DNA from 2 places in the Brevibacillus sp. AY1 genome. Region 1 is predicted to be linked to the other one. Evidence: predicted binding sites of a transcription regulator. Region 1 holds the regulator's gene; the other holds the start of a gene.
What was found. Region 1 encodes Rex, which represses fermentation and respiration genes when NADH is low (regulators of the CRP and FNR family bind a similar motif). Its sites were predicted from a motif close to TTGTGAAATATTTCACAA; they were not measured.
Positions count from the first base shown of each region.

Region 2: the regulator Rex is predicted to act here: its motif matches at 1,272-1,289, upstream of JZI27_RS00050 (helical membrane plugin domain-containing protein).

Region 1 covers NZ_JAFLPN010000001.1:548,648-553,352, forward strand. The annotation lists gene JZI27_RS02925 (ComEC/Rec2 family competence protein) at 1-865, shown strand, start outside; gene JZI27_RS02930 (redox-sensing transcriptional repressor Rex) at 886-1,509, shown strand; gene JZI27_RS02935 (amidohydrolase) at 1,529-2,827, shown strand; gene JZI27_RS02940 (hypothetical protein) at 2,913-3,074, opposite strand; gene JZI27_RS02945 (hypothetical protein) at 3,210-3,911, shown strand; gene JZI27_RS02950 (cell wall elongation regulator TseB-like domain-containing protein) at 3,946-4,425, shown strand; gene JZI27_RS02955 (hypothetical protein) at 4,568-4,705, shown strand, end outside.
Region 2 covers NZ_JAFLPN010000001.1:6,115-10,819, forward strand. The annotation lists gene obgE (GTPase ObgE) at 1-500, shown strand, start outside; gene JZI27_RS00045 (PilZ domain-containing protein) at 509-1,174, shown strand; gene JZI27_RS00050 (helical membrane plugin domain-containing protein) at 1,515-1,964, shown strand; gene JZI27_RS00055 (NAD(P)/FAD-dependent oxidoreductase) at 2,009-3,187, shown strand; gene JZI27_RS00060 (hypothetical protein) at 3,250-3,402, opposite strand; gene JZI27_RS00065 (ACT domain-containing protein) at 3,592-4,035, shown strand; gene JZI27_RS00070 (homoserine dehydrogenase) at 4,057-4,705, shown strand, end outside.

The DNA.
Region 1 (4,705 bases):
GTGCGTCATTTTGCTCATCAGCTGCTCTTCGGTCGACAGCCGTTTTGTGCAAGAAGTCATCAAGGTGGATGACCCGTTTGCCAGTGAGAATGAACGTGATTTTACCGGACTGGTCATTACCTATTTTGCCTTGCCGCATGGGGAAAGCACTTTGATTCGCTTGCCGTACCCCAAAGCCAAAACGATTCTCATCGACACGGGCAGTGAAGAGGATTGGCCAGTCTTGCAGGAACGATTACTGGAGCGCCACGTGACACGATTGGATTATGTCGTGCTGACCAATGACCAGCCAGAGCATGCGGGAGGCTATCCCTTTCTTGCTGAGAAGCTGGTCATAGATAAACTGATCGTACCCAAGCTAATCGAACCAGTGATTCGTCATGCAGTATCCCTAAAACCGGACCAAAAGCGTTTGGACGTAACAGATAATCAGGTTCTCGAGCTGGATGATGAAGTCTCCATACGAGCGCTATCACCCAATGAGCCCTTGTTCTTGTCACCCCAGAACAATTCTCTTGTTTTTCAGTTGAGGCATCTCGAACTCAACTTTCTCTTCACGAGCGGCATCAACGAAAAGGCGGAAGAGCGCCTATTGGAACGCCACGCCAATGAATTGAAGTCAGTGGTGTTGAAAGTGGGGGATCAGGGGAGCAATCAAGCGTCCTCCCAACCCTTCCTGACCCAGGTTGATCCACAAGTCGCGATTATCCAGACGGGAAAAACCCGTGAAGAGATGAAGGATAATCAGACTGAAGTGTTGGAGAGACTGGGTGAATCGTGGGCAGAGACGTACTTGACCAGTCAGGATGGATCGATTACGATCTTGTCCAATGGCAAGGATTATCGGGTACTAAAACAGCAGTAAAGAAGGAGGAAAGACCGTACGTGGCCAAATATGAAAAGATTTCGGAGGCGGTCGTTCGCCGCTTGCCGATTTATCTTCGGTACCTATCTTATTTGCAGCAGGTCAACGTAACAACCGTGTCCTCCCAACAAATGGGCATGAATCTGGACGTGAATCCCGCGCAAATACGAAAAGACTTAGCCGCGTTCGGAGATTTCGGCAAAAAAGGGATCGGCTATGATGTGAATTACCTGGTGGAAAATATCCGCCAGATTTTGAAGCTAACCGATGAAGTACGGGTTGTTCTTGTCGGAGCGGGTCATTTGGGTCATGCGATCAGCAACTACAACGCGTACGTGAAAGACAACATTCGGATAGCTGCGATTTTTGATAATGATGCCAGCAAGCTAGGCAAAGAAGTTGCAGGTCTGCCTATTCAGTCCATGAGTGAAATGGCACATACCATAGCGGAAAAAAATATCAAGCTGGCTATCATGACCGTACCTGCTCCAGCTGCGCAAACCGTTTGTGACCAGCTGGTTAGCTTCGGGATCAAAGGCATTCTGAATTTCGCTCCGACGACCATCAAAGTCCCCAAGGATGTGCGTGTTCATTATGCCGATGTTACGTCTAATTTGCAAAGCCTGGCTTATTACATTACATAGGTGAGAACGGAGAATCGAGATGAAGAAGACGATTTTGACACATGCAACTGTCATTACAGTAAACGACAGCAATGAAGTGATCCACGACGGTGCTGTGGCATTCGAGGATGGCAAAATTACGTATGTAGGACCTACACCAGTAGATGTTTCAAGCTATGACGAAGTGATCGATCAAAAAGGGGATTACGTGCTTCCAGGTCTTATTAATACACATGGGCATGCCGGAATGTCCTTGCTTCGCGGCTATGCAGATGATTTGCCGCTTCAGCAGTGGCTGGAAGACAAAATGTGGCCATTGGAGGCTCAATTTACGGCTGATCATGTGAAATGGGGTACGCATCTTTCCCTGATTGAGATGATTCGCACGGGTACGACAACCTTTGTAGATATGTACGATCACATGGACGAAGTAGCAAAAGCGGTAGATGAATCCGGTATGCGCGCACGTCTTTGTCGCGGCATGATCGGCTTGTGCTCGGAGGAAGAGCGTCAAACGAAATTGAAGGATGCCACACAGTTTGCCAAAGAATGGCACTACCAAGCAAATGGACGCATCACTGTCATGATGGCACCACATGCTCCATACACGTGCTCGCCAGAATTCATTATGCAAATTATTGAAAAAGCGGATGAGCTTTCTCTACCTCTGCACATTCATATGTCGGAAACCCAATGGGAAGTTGGGCAAAATGAGAAGGATTACGGGCTTCGTCCAGTAGCACACCTGGAGAAGCTGGGCATGTTCTCCCGTCCAACCTTGCTCGCACACGCTGTTCACTTGACGGATGAAGAGATCGATATCTTGGCAAAATACCAAGTAAAAGTTTCTCACAATGTCGTGAGCAATCTGAAGCTGGCAAGCGGTGTGGCGCCTGTTCCAAAAATGCTGGAAAAAGGCATCAGTGTTTCGCTTGGAACAGACAGCTCAGCAAGCAACAACAATCTCAACCTGTTTGAAGAGCTGAAGCTTGCCGCGATTTTGCATAAAGGAGTCAATTACGATCCGGTTGCAGTGCCAGCTGACGCTGCTTTGCGCATGGCGACACGCTATGGTGCGGATGGTGTCTTCCAGGGAGATTCCCTGGGTTCTATTGAAGTGGGCAAACAGGCTGATCTGATTGTTCTCGACAGCCATCAAGCTCATTTCCATCCTGCTCATGAACCTGTCTCCCATGTGGTATATGCGGCCAATGGACGTGACGTGAAGGACACGATTGTAGCTGGTAGCTTCCTGATGCGGAATCGTGAGCTGTTGACGCTGGATGAAGAGAAGGCGATTTTTGAAGCAAACCGCATGTTCCAATTGTTGAATCGATAATGAAAAAGGCTCCTGCCCTTCTCAAGACAGGAGTAAACAAGTGTAGGTGTAGGTAGGGGAATTTGTTGAAACAATCAGGCCGTGCTCATTTTCGCCACAGTTCATTGAGGGTTCGGTGGCGAAAATGCAGTGTGGGTGTGTGAGACAAATTGCGCAGCGGAGAGGATAGCGCTGCCCAGGAGACGCGGTATTCCTGTAACAGAAACCCTAATACATCAGGAGATGTGGTTCGTTGTGACATGTTCACGCGCTCACCTCCTTCGGGTGTAACACTAGTATGACCGACCACCTCCATGCTATGATTAGCAACTTTTCCGTCCCGTTCTAAAACCTTCCCGTATAGCATAGGCTTACACAAAAAACGGGACAGGGGGGAAGGGACATGTATATCCGACCCAAACTGCTGTGGTGGGGCTTACCCGCTTTTTTGGTCCTTTTTCTGGTTGGGATCACAATGGGCATGGCTGGCAATCGGAATGCTGTGGAAGAGTCTTCACTTGTCAGCCATCAAACGGTTGATCGTCGCATAGAGGAACAAATCGCTTTGACCGCTCTCTTGGACCAATTGACGGAGCAAAAAGAGCGGTCGTTTATTGTGTACATGAAGGAAAGTGCGTTGAATGGCAGCTACGAACAGGATCGATTCCGTTTGGAGGGAGAGATTGGCGGTCACAAGCTCGAGATTAAGCGCGATGACCAGCAACAGGTGACTGTTCAGATAGACGGTCAAGCGCAGGATCATGCTGCATTGCCATACGCGCTTTACACGCCACATGAGCACGCTGAATTGCTCAAAGGAGTTATGCAATCTCTTGAGACAACACCGGTTCAGGACACAAGCGGCCAGGGCTGGAGGGGGTTTCATATTTCTGTACCCTCTCAGGAAGTGACAAGTCTCCTGGATATGTGGCTAGGGCCTTCTTTTCCAATCAAAGAGCTTTCACCTGAATTGGCAAAGCAGATTGCTGTGGACTATGAACTCTGGTACGACGAAAAGACAGGGCTCGTACGTCAGCTGGAAATTCAACTGCTTCTAAAGACGTCTGCAGGTGAAAAGAGGGATCAGCTGCGATTCCGATTATAAGATACGTGAATAAGGTAGAGAGGATTTGTGGATTGTGATTGTACGATTCATAACGGGCGTCATCGCGGTTCTTTTGTTGATTGCCGCTGGTTGGGCGTACCATTTGACTTCTTCGGTAATAGGCGGCAGGGAAGACTTTCAACTGCAAGTCCAAGGCTGGGTACAAGAACGCACAACGATCACCCAGATCGATTCGATTGACGAGTACCGCGGCAAAGAGAGCTACGCGGTCGTTTTTGGCAAAAATGAAGCAGGCACTCCAGTCATTGCTTGGCTAACTGAGGAAAAGACGGTGATGGACCGTCTGGATCTGGCAGTGCCCAAGGAAAATGTGGAGGAAGCAGTAAAACGGGATTACCCGCAGGCTGTCGTGACAGGTATGGTTCCAGGCTTGGACGGAGAGCAGCGTTTTTGGGAAGTAACCTTGCAGGACCATGATGGACGCTTTCATTACTTGCATTATGACCTGTATAACGGTCAGATCCTGACCAGCTATGTACTGTCTCCTGTATAAACGCCTTCGTTTTCAGACCTTTTCCGATTGTGGAAAAGGTCTGTTTGGCATGCTATCCAACATCTGCATAAAAATTGGATATACTCGTGTGATATACTGAAAATGTTGATAAGAGAGATGAATCGTTAAGGGGGAGTAAGCTTTGCAATTGAGAAAAACGACAATCGGCTTATCTTTGCTGGCGACATTAGCTCTCCTGTTCGGGGGTTGGTACTTGTATCAAAAATTAGAGGTAGAGGAACCTCTTCGTGCAGAAATCGGTCAGTTGCAGTCTGCAACC
Region 2 (4,705 bases), 540 kb from region 1:
TCAACCGTGAACTCAAGCTGTACAACCTGAAGCTGGAAGACCGCCCGCAAATTGTTGTTGCAAACAAGATGGACGTCCCGGAAGCACGGGAAAATCTGAAGCGCTTCAAGGAGCAGCTTCCCGATGTTCAGGTCTTCGAGATTTCAGCCGCTACCAGACAAGGTGTGCAGGAATTGATGTACGCAATCGGTGATATGCTGGCGACCATGCCAGAAAAACCGGCTGTGGAGGAAGTCGTTGAGGTCGAAGAGCGTGTGGTATTCCGGGCTGAAAAAGAACCGGACGCGTTTGAAATCAGCAGGGAAAATGAAGTCTTTGTCGTCAGCGGTGAGAAGATTGAAAAGCTGGTACGCATGACAAACCTGAACAGCTACGACGCAGCACAACGATTCGCGAAGATCATGCGCAGCATGGGTGTAGACAATGCGTTGCGAAAACAGGGAGCAAAAGATGGGGACACGGTCCGCATCGGGAAACTAGAGTTTGATTTTGTGGAGTGAGCGTGACTATGGCAGATGTTCCATCCTTACATCCTTTTTTGACAGATAAACGACTCCAGCGCGGCGGCGTTTTGCAGATGCTCGTCTCCAAACAGGTAAAGTCACCGATTCCGATCATGGTGGAACATGTCAAAGCCGGCTACCTCGTCGTCTCCTGTGAGTCCAATGAAAAAGAGAATCTGCAGCTGCTTGGTTCGCATGTGAGAGTTCGCTGGGAAACAGAAGCGAGCGTTCAAACCGTTGACTTTGAGGTCGTGCAGGAGCAGATCGTATGGCCGATCGTCCTTCTCGGCATGATCCCGCTTAGCGTTAGTGTGGAAGTGACAGCCAAGGCCAAGCAAGACCCGATTGCCCCTGATTATATTATTCAGGTCCCTTACAAGGTCATGGGTGCCAGACCGTCTGAGGAAAAAGGGGAGGGTGTCCTCCTGAAATTCTCTCCGACCCGGCTCATCATGGGGACAGATGGTTACATAGCCAAGGGAGATTTTATCAATCTTTCCTTCACAGTCCCGCACACCAAGCAAGAGGTTGTGGGCATGGCGAAGGTCGTAGAAAAGAGCTTCTCTGATTCTCAGGCTGTCGTAGAAATGATTTTTACTGACATCCATGAGAATAATCATTTGCTCATCAAAAATTACTATAAAAAGCTCTTGGAGACCGCTTCCTCTTAATGGAGCGGTTTTTCCCTTTGAAGTTCTGGTGAATAAGGTATATAGTATAGGCATAGAGAGTTAAAAATCGAGCCTGACCCGTTTTTTATGTGCACCTTTGTGAAAAAAAGAACAAAACGGTCATGACCGTTTCCCCCTTTCTTCGGGGGACAAATTGTTTGACTGCTTGCGTTCAAATCCACTTGAAAAACGTCGAGATGCTTCAATCCCCCGATCAGAGGGGACGTTTTTCACAGAAAATAAGCTGCAACGAATAATGGGAGAATGTCGGCTTGCGCTCACGTGAACAGGCATCTCGAGAAATCAACCTCTATTCCAACGCAAAGGAGGACGTTTTCCTATGTCTCAAACCACTCAACAAGCTGCTGCAGAAGTAGCCAGCACGGCTACGATGACGCCTCAGCAAACAGATGTGCTTGACCAATTGATGAAGCCGGAAATCCAACAATCACTGACCGTTTTGGTAGAAAACTTGCCCAAGCTGGCGGAAATGACGACAGTCCTGACCAAAACGTATGATCTGGTGCAAACGGTTGCAAATGACCGCGTCCTGATCGACGATTTGAAGGGCGGCATGGAAGAGTTCGTCAAACCGATTCAAGACAAGGCAAAAGGTATTGCGCAAGCAGCAATCGAAGCAAATGACCGTTCCCAGGTAGAGACGACTACAGTAGGGCTGTTTGGTTTGCTGAAAATGCTGAAAGATCCGCAAGTGCAAAAAACGTTGCGTTTTGCACAAGCATTTTTGGAAATCTCGGCAGAGCGCCAACAGCAGCAACAACAAAAGTAGTACGTAACCACATTACGACCGACAGACGGACGGAGGATTGAGCAATGGCGAAGCATATAGTAATTTTAGGCGGCGGTTATGGCGGTTTGCTCAGCGCATTGACCGCACGTAAATATATGACGGCTGAAGAAGCAACGATTACGGTGGTAAACCGTTTTCCATCCCACCAAATCATTACGGAATTGCATCGCTTGGCAGCAGGCAACCTGTCTGAGAAAGCAGTAGCCCTGCCTTTGGAAAAGCTGCTCCGCGGCAAAGATATCAATCTGATCGTGGATAACGTAGAAAATATTGTCCTGGACAACTCCCGCGTGACGTTGGCCGGCGGCGAGTCCCTCAAATACGATGCACTGGTTGTCGCACTTGGTAGCGAGACAGCATTCTTCGGAATTCCTGGTCTGCAAGAATACAGCTTTACTCTCAAATCGGTTGATGAAGCAAACAAACTGCGCGCCCATGTGGAAGAGCGCATCGTGGCTTACAGCCAAAGCAAAAACAAAGCGGACGCTACCTTTGTTGTCGGTGGCGGCGGATTGACTGGAATTGAGCTTGTTGGTGAATTTGCGGACATGCTCCCAGGTCTGTGCGAAAAAAATGGCGTTGAATTTAGCGACATCAGCCTCTACTGTGTAGAAGCTGGTCCTTCCATCCTGGCTGGATTTGCTCCGGAGCTGGTTGAACGCGCGAAGACAAGTTTGGAGAAACGCGGTGTTCAATTCCTGACTGGCGTAGCGGTTACAGAGATGAAGGAAACGACTGTTTTCCTGAAAGACGGCAGTAGCATCGAAACCACAACCATGGTGTGGACAGGTGGCGTTCAAGGAAACTCCGTAGTGGCCAACAGCGGTTTGGAAGTGAATCGCGGTCGTGCTACTGTGACAGAATTCCTTCAATCTACATCCCATCCGGAAGTATTCCTGGCTGGTGACAGCGCGGTTGTCATGGGACCTGAGGGACGTCCGTTCCCGCCAACCGCTCAGCTGGCATGGCAAATGGGTGAAGTGGTTGGACACAATCTCTTCGCTCACTTCAAAGGCTCCAAGATGAACAGCTTCTCTCCTGTATTCTCGGGTACCCTCGGTAGCTTGGGGCGCAAAGATGCGATCGGAACCATCGGTGCGAGCCAAATCAAGCTGAAGGGCACACCGGCTTTGTTGATGAAAGAAGCGAGTAACGTTCGCTATCTTGCTCATATCAACGGTCTTTTCGCTGTAGCTTACTAATTCGATACGATAACGGAAAACCCGGGAGAATGATCCCGGGTTTTCTGTAAGCAGTCTGCCCACTATCCATTGCCGCTTGGATCTTCCACGACATTTGGCGACTGAGCCATTTTTTTGCCTTTCATCTCATCCCCGAATTGATCCAGACTGCTCGGTTTTGCAGCGGGATGATTATTCCGGCGCTCAGACTTGTCGGATTTTCCACGTCCTGCCATTTCTTTCTCACCTCCTAACGAACGATTCGTTTTCTATTGTGCTCGTACGCACCAGCTGTCATGTAAGCAAGAGTGAACCGAATTAGCCCAACATGAAAAAATGTAGCTGTAAGGATTGTCACAAGGGAGACGATCCGTTATAATGTCCTCTATGAAGAAACAACTGTTTTTCTCAGGAGGACACAACGAGTGAAACGGGAAGAAAAGTTTTATTTGATTCGATCTGACATTCTGCCCGAGTCGATAACCAAGACGATTGAAGCCAAAAAAATGCTGGAATCCGGTGAAGTGGATACAGTAAATGAGGCAGTGGATCGCGTTGGGCTTAGTCGGAGTGCCTTTTACAAGTACAAGGACGGCATTTTTCCTTTCAATGCCATGATGAGCGAAAAGATCATGACGATTACCTTTTCGCTGGATCACATGTCGGGGTACTTGTCCAAGGTCCTGACGTACGTTGCGGATCAAGGGGGAAACGTCCTTACGATCAATCAAACGATTCCGCTTCAGGGAATCGCCGCTGTCTCCATGTCCGTCGATATGGCGCATATGCGAGTATCCAGCACGGAGTTTTTGGATGGGCTACAACAAATACCTGGTGTTCGAAAAGCCATGATCGTCGGACGAGGGTAGATCTGGATAGGAGGAAGAGAGATGGAGAAGCGTGTTGTAAGAGTAGGCTTGATGGGTTTTGGTACAGTAGGTACGGGAGTCGTTCGCATTATTTCCGCTCATCAAGAAGACTTGCAGAAACAGACCGGACTGGGGATTGAAATCAAGAAAATTTTGGTGCAGGATGCTGAAAAAGCACGGAGCATCAGATCCATGGAGAATATGCTTACGACAGATCCGGCAGAGTTGCTGGAAAACCCGGATATAGATGTGATTGTGGAAGTCATCGGTGGCATCTCGCCAGCGAAAGAGTACATTTTAGGAGCACTGGAGCACGGCAAGCATGTAGTGACCGCCAACAAGGATCTGATGGCGCTGCATGGAGCAGAAATTTTGAGCAAGGCTCAGGAAAAAGGCTGTGACGTGTTCTATGAAGCCAGCGTGGCAGGCGGCATTCCGATCCTGCGTGCTCTGGTAGAAGGCTTCTCCTCGGACCGCATCACGAAAATGATGGGAATCGTCAACGGCACAACCAACTACATCTTGACCAAAATGAGTCAAGAAGGCGCTGAATACGCGGATGTTCTGAAAGAGGCACAAGCATTGGGTTATGCAGAAGCGAATCCAACCTCTGATGTTGAAGGCTTTGATGCCGCTCGGAAAATGGCAATTCTGGCAACACTGGGCTTCC